One region of the Nocardia sp. NPDC050175 genome, then DNA from elsewhere that is predicted to be linked to it. Evidence: riboswitches for the same ligand, from Rfam matches in the RefSeq annotation. Region 1 holds a riboswitch; the other holds the start of a gene.
What was found. Region 1 has a riboswitch for cobalamin ahead of ACIBK2_RS07090 (CbtB-domain containing protein). Riboswitches for the same ligand answer to the same signal wherever they lie in the genome.

Region 1 (7,062 bases):
GGAACCGTGAGGAAAGCACCGAACACCATCGATGCCGACGTGTTGCTCGACTGGTACGAGGAGACCGCGCGCGACCTACCGTGGCGCCGCCGCGAGGTCACCGCGTGGCAGATCCTGATGAGCGAGATCATGCTGCAGCAGACGCCGGTGGTCCGGGTCGAGCCGATCTGGCGGGAGTGGGTTACGCGCTGGCCGGTGCCCTCGGCGATGGCGGCCTCCTCGCAGGCCGAGGTGCTGCGCGCGTGGGGCAAGCTCGGTTATCCGCGCCGGGCGCTGCGGCTGCACGAATGCGCGCGGGTGCTCGCCGCGGAGCATGGTGACGAGGTGCCGACCGACGTGGACGTGCTGCTCGGCCTGCCCGGCATCGGCGCGTACACGGCGCGGGCGGTCGCGTGTTTCGCCTACGGGCAACGAGTTCCGGTGGTGGACACCAACGTTCGCCGAGTTGTCGCCCGCGCGGTGCACGGGCGCGCGGAGGCGGGTAATCCGTCGTCGCGTGATCTGCCGGAGACGGAAGCGCTACTGCCGCAACAGATCGATCGTGCGGCGGTGTTCTCGGCCGCGTTGATGGAGCTGGGTGCGACAGTGTGCACAGCGCGCACACCGGACTGTTCGCGCTGTCCCCTGCCGAGTTGCGCGTGGGTCGCCGCAGGCCGTCCCGTTTCCGAAATCGTCCGTCGCACACAGAAATACGAGGGCACCGACCGCCAAGCGCGCGGCAGGCTGCTCGATGTGCTTCGTGGCGCGACGGGTCCGGTGGAGCGGGTGAGTCTCGACCTCGCCTGGCCCCGCGACCCAGGCCAGCGCGCCCGCGCCCTCGACTCGCTACTGGTCGACGGCCTGATCGAGCAAACCGTCGACGGTCTCTTCGCACTCGCCGGTGAAGGTGGCAACGCGCGCTGACCAGCCCACCGCAGCGGCCGAATGCCTCAGCGCCGCACGATATTTGATTTCCCGCACCGGCAATTCTCGGTGCGGGAAATCAGGAGGGGTGCGGCTCAGCCAGCACGCGGCGGAGGAACCGCTCGACGGCGTCCCGGTACTGCTCGGGCTGGTCGTCGTGCACGAGATGTGCTGCGCCGAGCACCAGTACATGCTCGGCGTCAGGATGTGCCTCGGCCATCTGCCGCATCTGGCCGGGCGGCGTGATCGTGTGCTCTCCCTCGAGTAGCAGCGCGGGCACGCGGGTGGCGTGCCACTGCGGCCAGAAGTCGCGACTGCCCCACTCCTCGGAGATATCGCGGAACGTCGCGACCGACCCGTGCAGCCGGTATCCGTCCGGGCCGTGCTCGAACGAGTTGAGGAAATACCGTCCGGCGACCGGCCCGAAGAACCTCAGCACCGCATTCGCATCCGGAAACGGTTGCGGCCACGCCTCGATCATCGCCGCCCAATTCGCCGCTGTCCGGCCGGTGAAATCCGGGGCGATGTCCTCGACCACCAGCGCGCGCACCCGATCGGGGTGCGTCGCGGCGAACACCCAGCCGTGCAGCGCGCCCATCGAATGCCCGATCACCACCATCGGCTCGGTGATGCCCGAGGTCGCGGCGGCCAGATCGGCGACGAAGGCCTCGGTGGTCAGCTCGGCCGGCGCGGGCCTGCCGTGCCCGGCGGCGTCGAAGGTGTAGACGTGGCCGTAGTCGCGCAGCCAGTCCAGCTGATCGTGCCAGGTCCTGGCACTGCCCATCAATCCGTGCAGCAGCAGGATCGGCACACCCGCGCCACCTTCGTCGTGCAACACCCCGCTGATTCTGCCCGGCGCGCCCCGGCCGTGCGCGATCCCCCCGATTTGGCCCATACCGGACGGACGCTCGCTGGTCGTATTGTCGAGCCCATGGCTGTTGTGAAGATCAACGCGATCGAGGTTCCCGAGGGCGCAGGCCCCGAGTTGGAGAAGCGGTTCGCGCACCGCGCGCACGCGGTCGAGGGCTCGCCGGGTTTCCTCGGCTTCCAACTACTCCGGCCGGTCGCCGGTGATAAGCGGTACTTCGTTGTCACCCAGTGGGATTCGGAAGAAGCCTTCGCGGCGTGGCGGGACGGACCCGCGCGCGAGGCGCATGCGGGCGAGCGGCAGAAGCCGGTCTCCACGGGCGCGTCGCTGCTGGAATTCGAGGTCGTCATCGACGTGGCCGCGAAGCCTGCCGACTGACCTGTCGAGCATGCCGGGCGGGCTGACCTGCCCGGCGACTCGCCCGACGGCAGGGCGCGTCCCTGCTGTTCGTGTTGACGGCAGGCGCCTCCAGGTGTCACAGTTCGGATGACAAAACGCGAGGGTGATGCGGTAATCCGGTGAAATTCCGGAGCGGTCGCGCCACTGTGTTCCATGCACCGAGTCCCTGGGTGCCGGATAGCCAGACACCGGCTCCTTCGCAACCCATTCGACGGGACGCGCATCCCTAGGAGGACTCGCATGGCAATCGCGCATTCGCCGAGCCGGGCAACCGATTCACTGGCCACTGTGCTCGTCACAGTTGGTGTCGTTCTTCTCGCACTGCTCACGCTGTACCTGGTCGGCTTCGATCAGGGCGTCATCTCGCGCAGCGGGATGTACCTGCATGAGTTGATGCACGACGGACGTCACCTGCTGGGGCTTCCGTGCCATTGATCGGATCCCTCAAGACCCTGCTGTTGCGCGGCCTGCTGGCCGGTCTCATCGCGGGCCTGCTGGCCGCCTCGGTCGGCTACTTCATCGGTGAACCGAAGGTCGATGCCGCCATCGCCATCGAGGAGGCCGGAAGCGCGGCCGCCGCGGATCATCCGCACGGCACGGAAGCGGAAGCGACCAACGGGCATTCGCACGGCGACGAGGAAGAACCGCTGGTCAGCCGCACCGGCCAGAAGGCGGGACAGTTCCTCGCGCTCGGCCTGGCCGGTCTAGCGCTCGGCGCCATCTTCGCCTCCGTCGCCCACTTCGCCCGCCGCTACACCACGCTGTCCGGGCCGAAACTCGCGCTCGGTATCGGGCTCGGCGGCTGGGCCGCGATCGTGGCCGTGCCGTTCTTCAAGTACCCGGCGAACCCACCTGCGGTCGGCGACCCGGAGACGATCAATCAGCGCACCCTGCTCTGGGTGGCCGCCGTGCTGCTCGGCCTGGTGGCCGTCGGCGCGAGCGTGTACGTCTACAAGTTGCTGCGCGGTCAGCTGAGCACGTTGCGACTGATCGGCGGGCTGGCCGCGTTCGTCCTCGTCACGGCGGCGGGGTACATCCTGCTGCCGGGCATCAACGAAGTGAAGGCGGACTTCCCGGCCGCGCTGCTGTGGCAGTTCCGGGCGTCCTCGCTGGCCGAGACCGCGACGCTGTGGGCCAGCCTGGCCCTCGGCTTCGCCGCGCTCAGCGAATTCGCCACGCGCAGTGATACTCCGGTACGAGAGTCGATCGCTACCGCGGGCTGATCCGCATCCGGAAGTCGAAGGGCAGTGTCGGTGTCATGACCGGCACTGCCCTCTCCTTTTTGCCCGCACCGCTGCGTTCGGGCGCACCGGCACAACCACCGCGCGCCGTCCTCGTCGCGTTCGTCGGCCTCGTCGTCGCCCTGCTCGCCGGCGTCGCCGAGGCGATCGAGCAGTCCGCGCTGCTACTGGAGCGCGACGAGGTCGACATCGCGGACCTGACGACCGGGCTCGCCGTGCGGCTCGGGATCTACCTGGTCGTTCTCATCGTCGCCATCCGAATGACGCACGGCGCCCGCTGGGCCCGCCTGCTGCTGACCTTCGGCATCGGCGTGATCGGCTTGCTCTCCCTGATCATCGAACCGCTCGCGGCGCTGCTTTCCGCGGACAAGTTCGGCGACCTCTTCGCCCACCTCACCATCGAATCCGCGGTGATCGGTCTGCTCCGCACCATCCACGTCGTCGCGGTCCTGATCGCCATCCCAGCGATGTACCACCCCGCAGCCCGCCGCTTCTTTCGCCGGGCCTGACCCATTGCTCACACGAAATCGGTTGTCACACAAAACTGCCCGGCTCACGCACCGTAGTGCGCGAACCGGGCAGTCGGCTGTGCCGAGTCAGACGAGGGCCGCGTCGAGCAGGATGTGGTCGACGCCGGCGAGGGCCTTGCTGACCGGGCAGCCCGCCTTGGCGGCCTCGGCCGCGGCGGCGAAGCCGTCGGCGTCGAGGCCGGAGACCTTGCCGCGCACGGTCAGCTTGATGCCGCTGATCCGAAAGCCACCGGCCGGATCCGGGCCGAGGGTCACATCGGCGCTCACGTCCAGGCTCTCCGGCGTCCCGCCCGCATTACCGATCTGCGCCGAGAGCGCCATCGCGTAGCAGGACGAATGCGCCGCCGCGATCAGCTCCTCCGGGCTGGTGGTGCCGTCGGCGTCCTCGGCGGAACGCTTCGGGAACGACACGTCGTACTTGCCGACGCCCGAGCTGGCCAGCTCGACCTGTCCCGACCCCTCTTGCAGAGTGCCGGTCCAAGCAGTACGCGCGGTACGTGTAGGCATCACGGTCCTTTCTGTTCCGCCTCTCCGCGAATTCAGGCCAGATTCGAGTGCCGCGGCTCTTGCGTCGGCGGCCGGCGGTGAGGGCGGTGGTCACGTTACCCGGTACCAGGTGAGTTACCCATGTACATACGAGATCAGTTGTCGCGTAGGCATTTTGAAGAACATCGGAGCTGTCCGCAGGTACGCCAGAAGGTCATTCGGGATTGGTGACCCTGGCCAGCACGATGCCGCCGATGATCAGCGAGAGCGCGAACACCCGGCCCGCGCTGAGCGGATCCTTGTTGAACACGATGCCGAGGCCGATGGCGCCGACCGCGCCGATCCCGGTGAAGATCGCGTACGCGGTGCCGACCGGCAGCGTCTGCATGGCCCTGGACAGCAGGTACACCGCGGTGACGCCGAGCACGAAGCAGATCACCGTCGGCACCAGGCGGGTGAAGTTCTCGGTCGGTTTGATGCTCTGCGACCAGACGATCTCGACCAGGCCCGCGATGCCGAGGACGACCCAGTTCATGTCAGTACTCCTTAGCGAGATCGCGTGCGGTGTCGAGGGCGAGTGCGTATGACTCGTCGTGCTTGCCGCGCAGGTGGGCCAGCGCGGGGTCATGGCGGGCGTTGGCCAATTCGGCATTGATGAAAACCGTGTCGTTGACGGCGAAATGGCCCGCGAAGAAGTCGCGCAGGAAGCGCTCCTGGTAGTCGAAGGCGGCCTTCGGCGCACCGGGCGAGTAGGCGCCGCCGCGGGCCGTCGCGACGACGAAACGGCGGTGGCCCAAGGACATTCGCGGGAACGTCACCTGATCCAGCCAGGCCTTGAGGGAGGCCGGAATCGAGTAGTTGTACATCGGGGTGCCGATCAGGATGACGTCCGCGGCGAGCACCTCGGCCAGCAGCGGTTCGATGATCGCCCATGCCGCAGCTTGTTCCGGTGTACGCACCAGCTCACTTAGCCGGTCCAGATCGGTACTGCCCTGCGCAAGTACCGCATCGCACAGCTCGGTCCACGCCTCATCGATGAACGGGATCGGATCGGCCGCCAGATCCCGGTAGCGGTACCCACCGTCAGGGTTCTCAGCGCGCCACGCATCGGCGAAGACCGCACTCAGCTCACGACTGATCGAGCTGGTACGAGCGCTCGAATCCAGGTGCAACAACGTGCTCATGACTAGACCTCACTCTGTGTTTCCGTGCCGTCGGACGACCGGCAGGCAACTGGACGTTGTGTCCACTTAGTGCCGAACTCGATAGTATCGACAAATGGACACCATGTCCACTTATTCCAGAACTCGGGTACAGTCAGCGACATGACCAGGCACACGGATCTGCTCAGCGGGCAAGCGGCCGCCCCGCCCGAGCGCGCGGACGCGGCCCGTAACCGGGCCAAGGTGCTCGCCGCGGCCGCCGAACTGTTCGCCACCCGCGACCCGCGCACCGTCACGATGGACGACATCGCCAAGGCGGCAGGCGTCGGCCGCGGCACGTTGTATCGCCGCTACCCGGACACGAATTCGATCGCCGTCGCGCTGCTCGACGAACACGAACGCGCACTGCAGGAGCAGCTGATCGGCGGCGCACCGCCGCTGGGACCCGGTGCGCCGCCTGCGGCCCGGCTGGCCGCGTTCTACGCCGCGATGGTCGAATTGCTGGACGCGCACGCGGATTTGGTGCTCGGCGCGGAGATCGGTGGGGCGCGATTCGCGACGGGCTCGTACGGGTTCTGGTACGCCCATGTGCGAGCGCTGTTGCTGGCGGGCAAGATTCGCGAGCCGGAGGCACTCATCGATGCGTTGCTCGCACCATTGGGGGCCGAGGTTTACCAGCAGCAACGCAGTCGAGGCCTGACCTCGGCGCAGATCGCCGACGCCCTCGGCAGCCTCGCCCACGCCGTGCTCGACTGATCCGCAAAAAAGCCGTTGGTGGTTGTTCACCAACGGCTTTCGTGCCAGTCACTCACACCAGATCGCGCCTGCGCATCAACCACATGGTGCCCGCCACGAAGAGCGCGATGTAGATCCCCAGCATGATCAGCGATTCGGTCCGCGACAGGATGTCGAGCACACCGGGCGTCCCCGCACCGACCGTCCGCATCGCCCCCGCCATCGAACCGGCGGCGGTGCCGGGCAGGTGATCGGTGATGACCGCGATCGGCGAGAAGATCGACGCGACCCCGCGCAACAGGTTCTCCACCACCAGCACCCACACCAGACCGAGCCCGACGGCCAGCGCCGGACCGCGAGCGATCGTGCCGATCAGCGCGCCTGCCAACGTCCACATGCCGAGAATTGCGATGCCCGTGAGGATTCCGAGCGCCGACTGCTGCGGCGACGCCAGCACGAGCACCTGCGACTGCGACGCGCCGATCAGCGCCGCCACCCCGATGTCGATGACGAAGGCGGTGAGCACCAGCCCGACCACCACGACGAACAGGCTCACCAGCACACCACCGACCGCGCTGATCCGCGACGGCCCCTGGGTGAACACGGTTTTCCAAGTGCCCCAGCCATATCCGCTGCCAGTGGTCAGCGCGCCTAGCACCAGCATCAGCGCGCCGCCGAACATCGCCATGCCCTGGGTGAACACCTCCGGCACCGCGGCGGGCAGCATCTGGTGCAGC
Region 2 (7,062 bases), on a different contig from region 1:
GGCAACAGGGTTGATTCGGTTCGGGCGATGAGTGACCAGGAGGCAGTGAGCAACACCAGCGCGGAACCCGTAATCACTTGCGCGCGGCCGGAATCGGCCCATCGTCCCGCGCGGGCGGCACCGAGCGCTCCGGCCAAGCCCACCACTCCGAACAGGCCGATCTGTGTGGTGCCGAAGTTCCATGGATCGGTGCCGAGCGGCAGGGCGAGCCCGCTCCAGAGGGTTCCGAAGGACGCGAAGAGGAAGAAGGTGATCAGCCCTCGGCTGAGGAAGAGCCGATCCGTGCGCACGAGCCGCCCCATCGATGCCAAAACCTGTACGTACCGCGCCCCGGGCGTTCTGCCGTCCGAGTCGAGCGTCGCGCGAACGATGAACGCCAGCACCACACACAACACGGCGAGCAGCGCGTACACGGCACGCCAGCCGACCGTGTCACCGAGGACGCCCGCAAGAACACGGACACCGAGGATGCCGATCACCACACCGGAGGTGACCGCACCGATATTGCGACCCCGCTCGCTTGGTGCGGAAACGGCGGCGACATAGGCGACCGTCACCTGAACCACTACCGCGAACAGACCCGCGACCGCCAGCCCCACCACCGCGACGACACCGTTAGGCGCAACCGCCACGACCGCCGCCCCCACGGCAGTAAGTACCAGATGCACAGTGATGAGCCGACGACGATTCAGCACGTCACCGAGCGGAACCAGCAAGACGAGACCGACAAAGTAACCAACCTGCCCAGCAGCAACCAGCCAGCCCAACGATTCGCGCGCCAACCCCAACCCGGTGCCCGCCGTCTCCAACACCGGCTGGATCGCGTAGATCGTCGACACGGCCACCGCGCACACCAGCGCCAGCACCCACCGCTGCGACCTTGTGACTCCTACGGCCACAACACCTCCCGAAATTAGTAGCAAAATGCAACCATTTGACGATAGGGCATAATGGTTTCAAAGTGCAACTGATTGAACGGAGGCGCATGACCACGACACCCGGCACCGGCCGCGACTGGACCGACCCCACCTGCCCGGTCGCGCGAACCGTCGACCTCGTCGGCGACCGCTGGAGCCTGCTGATCGTGCGCGACGCCATGGACGGCGCCGCGACCTTCACCGACTTCCAGCAGCGCCTCGGCATAGCCCGCAACATCCTCACCGACCGCCTGCGCAAGCTCGTCGACCACGGCATCCTCACCACCAGCACCGCCCCCGGCGGCAAGCGACACAGCTACGAACTCACCGACGCAGGCCAAGACCTCTTCACCACTGTCGTGGCCTTGCGCCAATGGGGCGAACGCCACGCCTTCACCGGCAACGAACCCCACTCGACCCTCGTCGACCACGACGGCCGACCCGTCGCCCGCCTACGCACCGAGGACCACGAGGGCAACCGCGTCACCGCGGCGACCACCCGAGTTCGCAAGGTGCCCAAGTCATCTCGGTGACCGGAACGCCTACCCCTTGGTCCGGTGGAGACCGGCGATGCCGGTGAGCACGAGATCGATCCCGATGAGGAACTGCTCCCGGTCGTCGTGTTCGCGCATCTGGCCCGCGACCGCACGGGTGAACGGATAGTCGGCGGGGTCGAGCTCCTCCCACGCCTTCGCTACGTCGCCGAGGAACTCGCCGCGATCCAATTCGGCCTCCAGAACGTGACTGTTCGTGACGTACTGACTGGTCGCGCCGAGGATGTAGTGCACCAGTGCCGAGGTCGCGGTGAACCAGCTGCCCTCGGGGACACCGAGCGCTTGGACCCGTCGCCCGATGCTTTCGATGATCCGCGGCGCTACCGACCCCGATGGACTGCGGGAGAACTGCACGGCGAGCTGCGTGGCGAGCCACGAGTGTTCGTCGATCGCGTCGAACAGTCCGAGCGCGACAGCACGGATCTCATCCTGCGGGGAAGCCGCGGACTCGACGGGTTCGACGGCCAGCGCCGCGGCGACAACGACGTCGGTCGCGGCGGCGAGCAACTCCCCCTTGTTCGCCACATGCCAGTAGATCGCCCCCGGCCCGGTGGCAAGACGCTCGGTCAGCGCCCGGAATGTCAGCCCACCCTCGCCGGTCGTGTCGAGCAGCTCGACGGCCGCCTCGACGATCCGCTCCCGGGACAGCGCGTCCGTCCGCCGCTTCTCCTTGCCCGCCCGCGATGCCATACCGCCATCTTGGCACGCCTGGAGCGCCGTTCCAACCTGTGTTAGATTGGAACGGCATTCCATAGCCGCCGGACCGCACCGGCCTCGATCCCGAAGGAGCCCACCATGCCCACTCCAGTCACGATCATCGGCGCCGGACTCGGCGGACTCACCCTCGCCAGCGTCCTGCAGGTCAACGGCATCCCGGTCACGGTCTACGAGGCAGAGCCCTCACCAACGGCCCGTGCGCAGGGCGGCATGCTCGACATCCACGACTACAACGGACAGCTCGCCATCGAAGCGGCCGGGCTGTCGGACGAGTTCCGCACCCTCATCTTGGAAGGCCGTCAGGCGATACGGGTCCTCGACCGCGACGGATCCATCCTGTTCGACCAACCCGACGACGGCACCGGCGGCCGCCCCGAGGTGCAGCGCGGCGAGATGCGACAGATGCTGATCGACTCGCTCCCCGCCAGCACCATCCAATGGGGGCACAAGGTCAGCGGTACCCGTGCACTCGGCGAAGGCCGCCACGAGGTCACCTTCACCGACGGCAGCACCATCACGACGAGCCTGCTGGTCGGCGCCGACGGCGCGTGGTCAAAGGTCCGGCCCCTATTGTCCACTGCCACACCCGAATACACCGGCATCTCCTACATCGAGACCTACCTGTATGACGCCGACACCCGCCACCCCGCCGCCGCGAAAGCAGTCGGCGGAGGGTCACTGATCGCGCCCGCACCGGGCAAGGGGATCCAGGCGCACCGCGAAAGTGGCGACACCCTGCACACCTATGTGTCGCTGACCAGATCGCTGGACTGGTTCGCCGCAATCGATTTCACCGATGCCGCCGCAACCAGGGCGCGCATCGTCCACGAATTCGACGGCTGGGCACCAGAACTCACCGCACTGATTACCGAAGCCGACACCGCACCGGTCTTCCGCCCCCACTACACCCTGCCGATCGACCACCAATGGGACCGAGTGCCCGGCGTAACCCTGGTCGGCGACGCCGCCCACCTCGCGCCCCCGAACGGCGAAGGCGCCAACCTGGCGATGCTCGACGGCGCCGAACTCGGCAAAGCCCTCGCCGCCCACCCCGACGACATCGAGGCCGCGATCACCGAATACGAGCTCGCCATGTTCCCCCGCAGCGCCGAAATCGCCCTCGACGGCGCCGAACTGCACGAGATCATGTCCGGCGACAACGCACCACACAGCCTGGTCACCATGTTCACCGGGCACTAGTAAACCCGCCGGATCGGCGCATCAACACCGATCCGGCGAGAATCACAACGCCGTTGTGGCGCTTCCTATTTGGCGATACCTGCTTCCGCAGCAGCTGATCTACGCGTCGGCTCGAACAGTTTCCCGCTCAACGTCGCGAAGACCAGCCCGATGGCCAGCCACAGGATCGCCTGCGCACCAATCGAATACAGCCGGAACAGATAGAGATCATCGGCCGGGAATCCCGGATAGACGATCGCACCCGACGAATCCCGCAGCGGCTGCGGCGTTTCCGTTGCTTGCCTGCCGAACTCGGCGGTATTCGCCGAAAGATGCCCCAGCTGTGGCAAAAGCAGCATCACGATACCGATCGCCACCACGAAGGCAACTGCCGCGACCAGGCTAGCAGTCCAATTACCAAGGCGTGCCGCCAGTCTCCGACCCAACAGCACCGCCCCGATCAGGAACAGCGACGACAACACCACCATCGTCAGATACAACGCCGTCCGGTCCTTGATCGTGTCCGAGTGTCCGATCGAGGGCGGATTCGCCGGATACTTCAGGAACGGCACCAGATACACCGCCGCGAAGAACGCCCCGGCCAGCAGCAGCGCCAGGTTACGCGCCGAAACCTTGCCGACCCGGCCGACGCTGAGCGCGAAGACCACCGCGAACAGTCCACCCATGGCGACACCGAACAGGATCATCCCTAGGCCGATCCCGACATTGGATTGCACCGACCGAGTGAACACCTCCGCGCCCATGTCCCCCATCGGGTGGCCAGCGGCCTTGTCCAACGCCTCCTGCGCCTCGTCCCTACCGCTTTCGTAGTCGATCGCCCGCTGGATCACCGGCTCCGCGAAGATCCGCGCGAACACGAACGCCAACAACCCACCGATCGCGCCCGCCAGCAGGCCGCGACCGATTATCTGCTTCTCCATACCGCTACCACTCGCTCCGGCCGAGCCGACTCAATGGCACGGGAAGCCGAGGAAATGCCGTGCGTCGTGCACGAATTCGTGGACGTGGGTATCGCTGCCGAAAATCGACACCGCCCCCTGATCGATACCGATGAAGTAGTAGATCAGCAGTGCCCCGAGCACCGTGCCGACCAACCAGAGCGTGCTCGACACCGAGGCACTGAGCGGACGAACCGTCACACCGGCATGCGGAACATAAGTGGCCATGAGGGACTCCTTCCAGGGATTACGCGTCCCTACGTCCAGAATAAAAACTCCTGCCGAGCCGAGTTTCTGACTCACACACCGCTATTCACAGCATGTTCACAGCGGCGCGACCGCTCTGGATTTACACCAGATTCCTCATACCCAGCAGACGTCAACTCTAGAAGCGGCCGAAACGACCGGTCAAGGATCGCCGAGTGCCGTTACCCGAGCGTGTTCCGAAACGCCTTATTGCTTACGCCCGACCGCGGCATATCCGGCAGCGGGCGGTTTCGGCGCGGCGCCGAAATCCGTGACAGGCAGCGGGACAACGGCGGTCGAATCCGGCGCGGTGCCGTCCGGGTACCACCGGCCGATCGGCACGATGCCCGGTTCGATCAGTTGCAAACCCGAAAAGAAGCGGGCTACCCCGTCATACGTGCGTGCTTCCATCCTGATACCGCTCGCCTCGTAGGCGCGCACCGTGCCCTGGACCGCCTCGGGATCGAGGTCGGCGGTGAGGTGCGTCATCACCAGAAACGAGCCTGGCGCAAGCGGTTCCAGCAACGTATCGATGATCTCGTACATCTGCTCGCCGGGCACGAAGTGGCACAACGCGATCAGACTCAGCGCGACCGGCTCGGCGAAGTCGATGGTCTCGCGAAGTTGCGGCGCCCCAAGGATTTTCGCCGGTTCGGTGACATCGGCCTCGATGTACCGAGTTCGCCCCTCCGGCGTCCCGATGAGCAGCGCGCGGGCATGGGCGAGCACGAGCGGATCGTTGTCGACATACACCACCCGCGCATCGCAAGCCGTCTCCTGGGCCACCTGATGCAGATTGGGTTCGGTGGGGATGCCGGTGCCGATATCGACGAACTGGCGGATGCCCTGTTCGCCGAGGTAGCCGACCGCGCGACGCATGAACTCGCGATTCTCCCGCGCGACCAGTCGAACATTGGGAATGGCCTGCTCGATCTTGTCGGCAGCCAACCGGTCGGCCGCATAGTTGTCCTTGCCGCCCAAGAAATAGTCATAAATACGGGCGCTGTGCGGCTGCCCCTGCTTCAGATCGGTCATCCCGTTCGCCTCCGCCATGACACCCTCCGCACTCGACACCGAAGTCTCCCTAACGAGTTAACCACTCCACCCGAACCCACACCTCCGACCACGTGAGACTCATCAGCCGTGCGCGCGACCAAAATGCGTCGAGTTACCCCCGCTGCGGCGACAGTTCCTCGGGCGCTGGCTCGATGCCCCGGCGGCGTAGGTCGGCGCCGGACAGCAGCGGCAATCCTTTGCGCAGGACGTAGTCGAGCCAGCAGCCGCAGGCCTGGGAGGTGAGCACGGCGGTGAGTACCAGGGTTGTGTAGAAAATGGCGTTGATGATGCCCGCGTCGAAGGCCACCGAGGCCATCACGATGCCCGGCCCGCCGCGGGCATTCTGGGTGATGGCGAGATTGACGATGTCGAGGCGGCTCATCCCGGCCAGCTTGGCGCCGAGCCCCACGGACAGGAACACCACCAGCGACGTGCCGACCAGGAACCCCACGAGCATGAGTGGGTCGAACGTCTTGGAAAGGTCGAGCCGGTAGCCGACGATGGCGAAGTACAGCGGAACGAAGAAGTGCCCTGAGACATCGCTGATGGACTGCATCGGGTCCCGGAACCGTTCCTGCTCAGTGCCTTTCATGCCGCCCATCACGCCGAAGCCGGCCAGCAACGCGGCGAATGCCAGCGTCACGTCAAGGGCGGCGGCCAGTGAGACATAACCCAGGAAGACGATGAGCATCCACGCGACAGGCGAATTGCGCGCCACCACATTCCATTCGGCCCGCGACAGCTTGCGCAGCACGGCAGGCATGACGGTGAGCGCGACGATCACGTAGGCGGCGTTGACCGCGATGTGCCCGCCGATGGTCGCGGTCAGCTCGTCGCCGGTCGCGCCGAGGGCGGCGCCCGCGATCGCGGTGGCGACGGAGAGCACTCCCCACAGCGCAATATCCTCCAGCACAGCGGATCCCAGCTGCAGGCTGGCGAATCGGGTGTGCAGGATGCCGAGGTCGTAGAAGATCTTGGTGATGACCGGGATCGAGGTCACCGCCGTGGCGGCCGCGAAGACGAGCACGACGGCCTGCTCACTCCCCGCGGTACCGGTGAGATCCTCGAGCGGCAGCAGCGGCGCGGCAAAGAGGGCGATGAGGAACGGCAGCGGCGTGCCGATCCCCAGAATCCACGCGGTGGCCGTGCGATTCTGCCTGCCCAACAGGTGCTTTGCGGCGCAGCCCGACACGAACATCAGCATCAACAGGCCGAGGTTGTACAGGAACCCGAGCACCACCGCGCTGGGATCACCCTTGTCGCCGCCGAACATCTCAGCCGCGAAGCCGGGCGCGATCTTCCCGAGAACCGTTGGGCCGACCAGAATTCCGGCCAGGATCTCGCCGACGACCTTGGGCTGACGCAGTCGGCGGAACAGCTGACCGAGCAGGTTGGCCCCCAGCAGGAGTAACAGGATGGCGAGAAGGATTTGAC

Region 2: another riboswitch for cobalamin. It lies ahead of ACIBK2_RS03080 (CbtB domain-containing protein); the one in region 1 lies ahead of ACIBK2_RS07090 (CbtB-domain containing protein).

The regions. Positions count from the first base shown of each region.
Region 1 is NZ_JBITJI010000002.1:331,044-338,105, reverse strand. It holds gene ACIBK2_RS07105 (A/G-specific adenine glycosylase) at 7-903, shown strand; gene ACIBK2_RS07100 (alpha/beta fold hydrolase) at 983-1,741, opposite strand; gene mhuD (mycobilin-forming heme oxygenase MhuD) at 1,835-2,149, shown strand; cobalamin riboswitch at 2,227-2,382, shown strand; gene ACIBK2_RS07090 (CbtB-domain containing protein) at 2,411-2,605, shown strand; gene ACIBK2_RS07085 (CbtA family protein) at 2,596-3,393, shown strand; gene ACIBK2_RS07080 (hypothetical protein) at 3,429-3,920, shown strand; gene ACIBK2_RS07075 (OsmC family peroxiredoxin) at 4,008-4,448, opposite strand; gene ACIBK2_RS07070 (DMT family transporter) at 4,642-4,962, opposite strand; gene ACIBK2_RS07065 (FMN-dependent NADH-azoreductase) at 4,964-5,611, opposite strand; gene ACIBK2_RS07060 (TetR/AcrR family transcriptional regulator) at 5,753-6,346, shown strand; gene ACIBK2_RS07055 (ABC transporter permease) at 6,399-7,062, opposite strand, start outside.
Region 2 is NZ_JBITJI010000001.1:674,144-681,205, forward strand. It holds gene ACIBK2_RS03055 (MFS transporter) at 1-899, opposite strand, end outside; gene ACIBK2_RS03060 (winged helix-turn-helix transcriptional regulator) at 986-1,450, shown strand; gene ACIBK2_RS03065 (TetR/AcrR family transcriptional regulator) at 1,460-2,161, opposite strand; gene ACIBK2_RS03070 (FAD-dependent oxidoreductase) at 2,267-3,388, shown strand; gene ACIBK2_RS03075 (CbtA family protein) at 3,454-4,308, opposite strand; gene ACIBK2_RS03080 (CbtB domain-containing protein) at 4,339-4,554, opposite strand; cobalamin riboswitch at 4,594-4,728, opposite strand; gene ACIBK2_RS03085 (SAM-dependent methyltransferase) at 4,780-5,646, opposite strand; gene ACIBK2_RS03090 (cation:proton antiporter) at 5,741-7,062, opposite strand, start outside.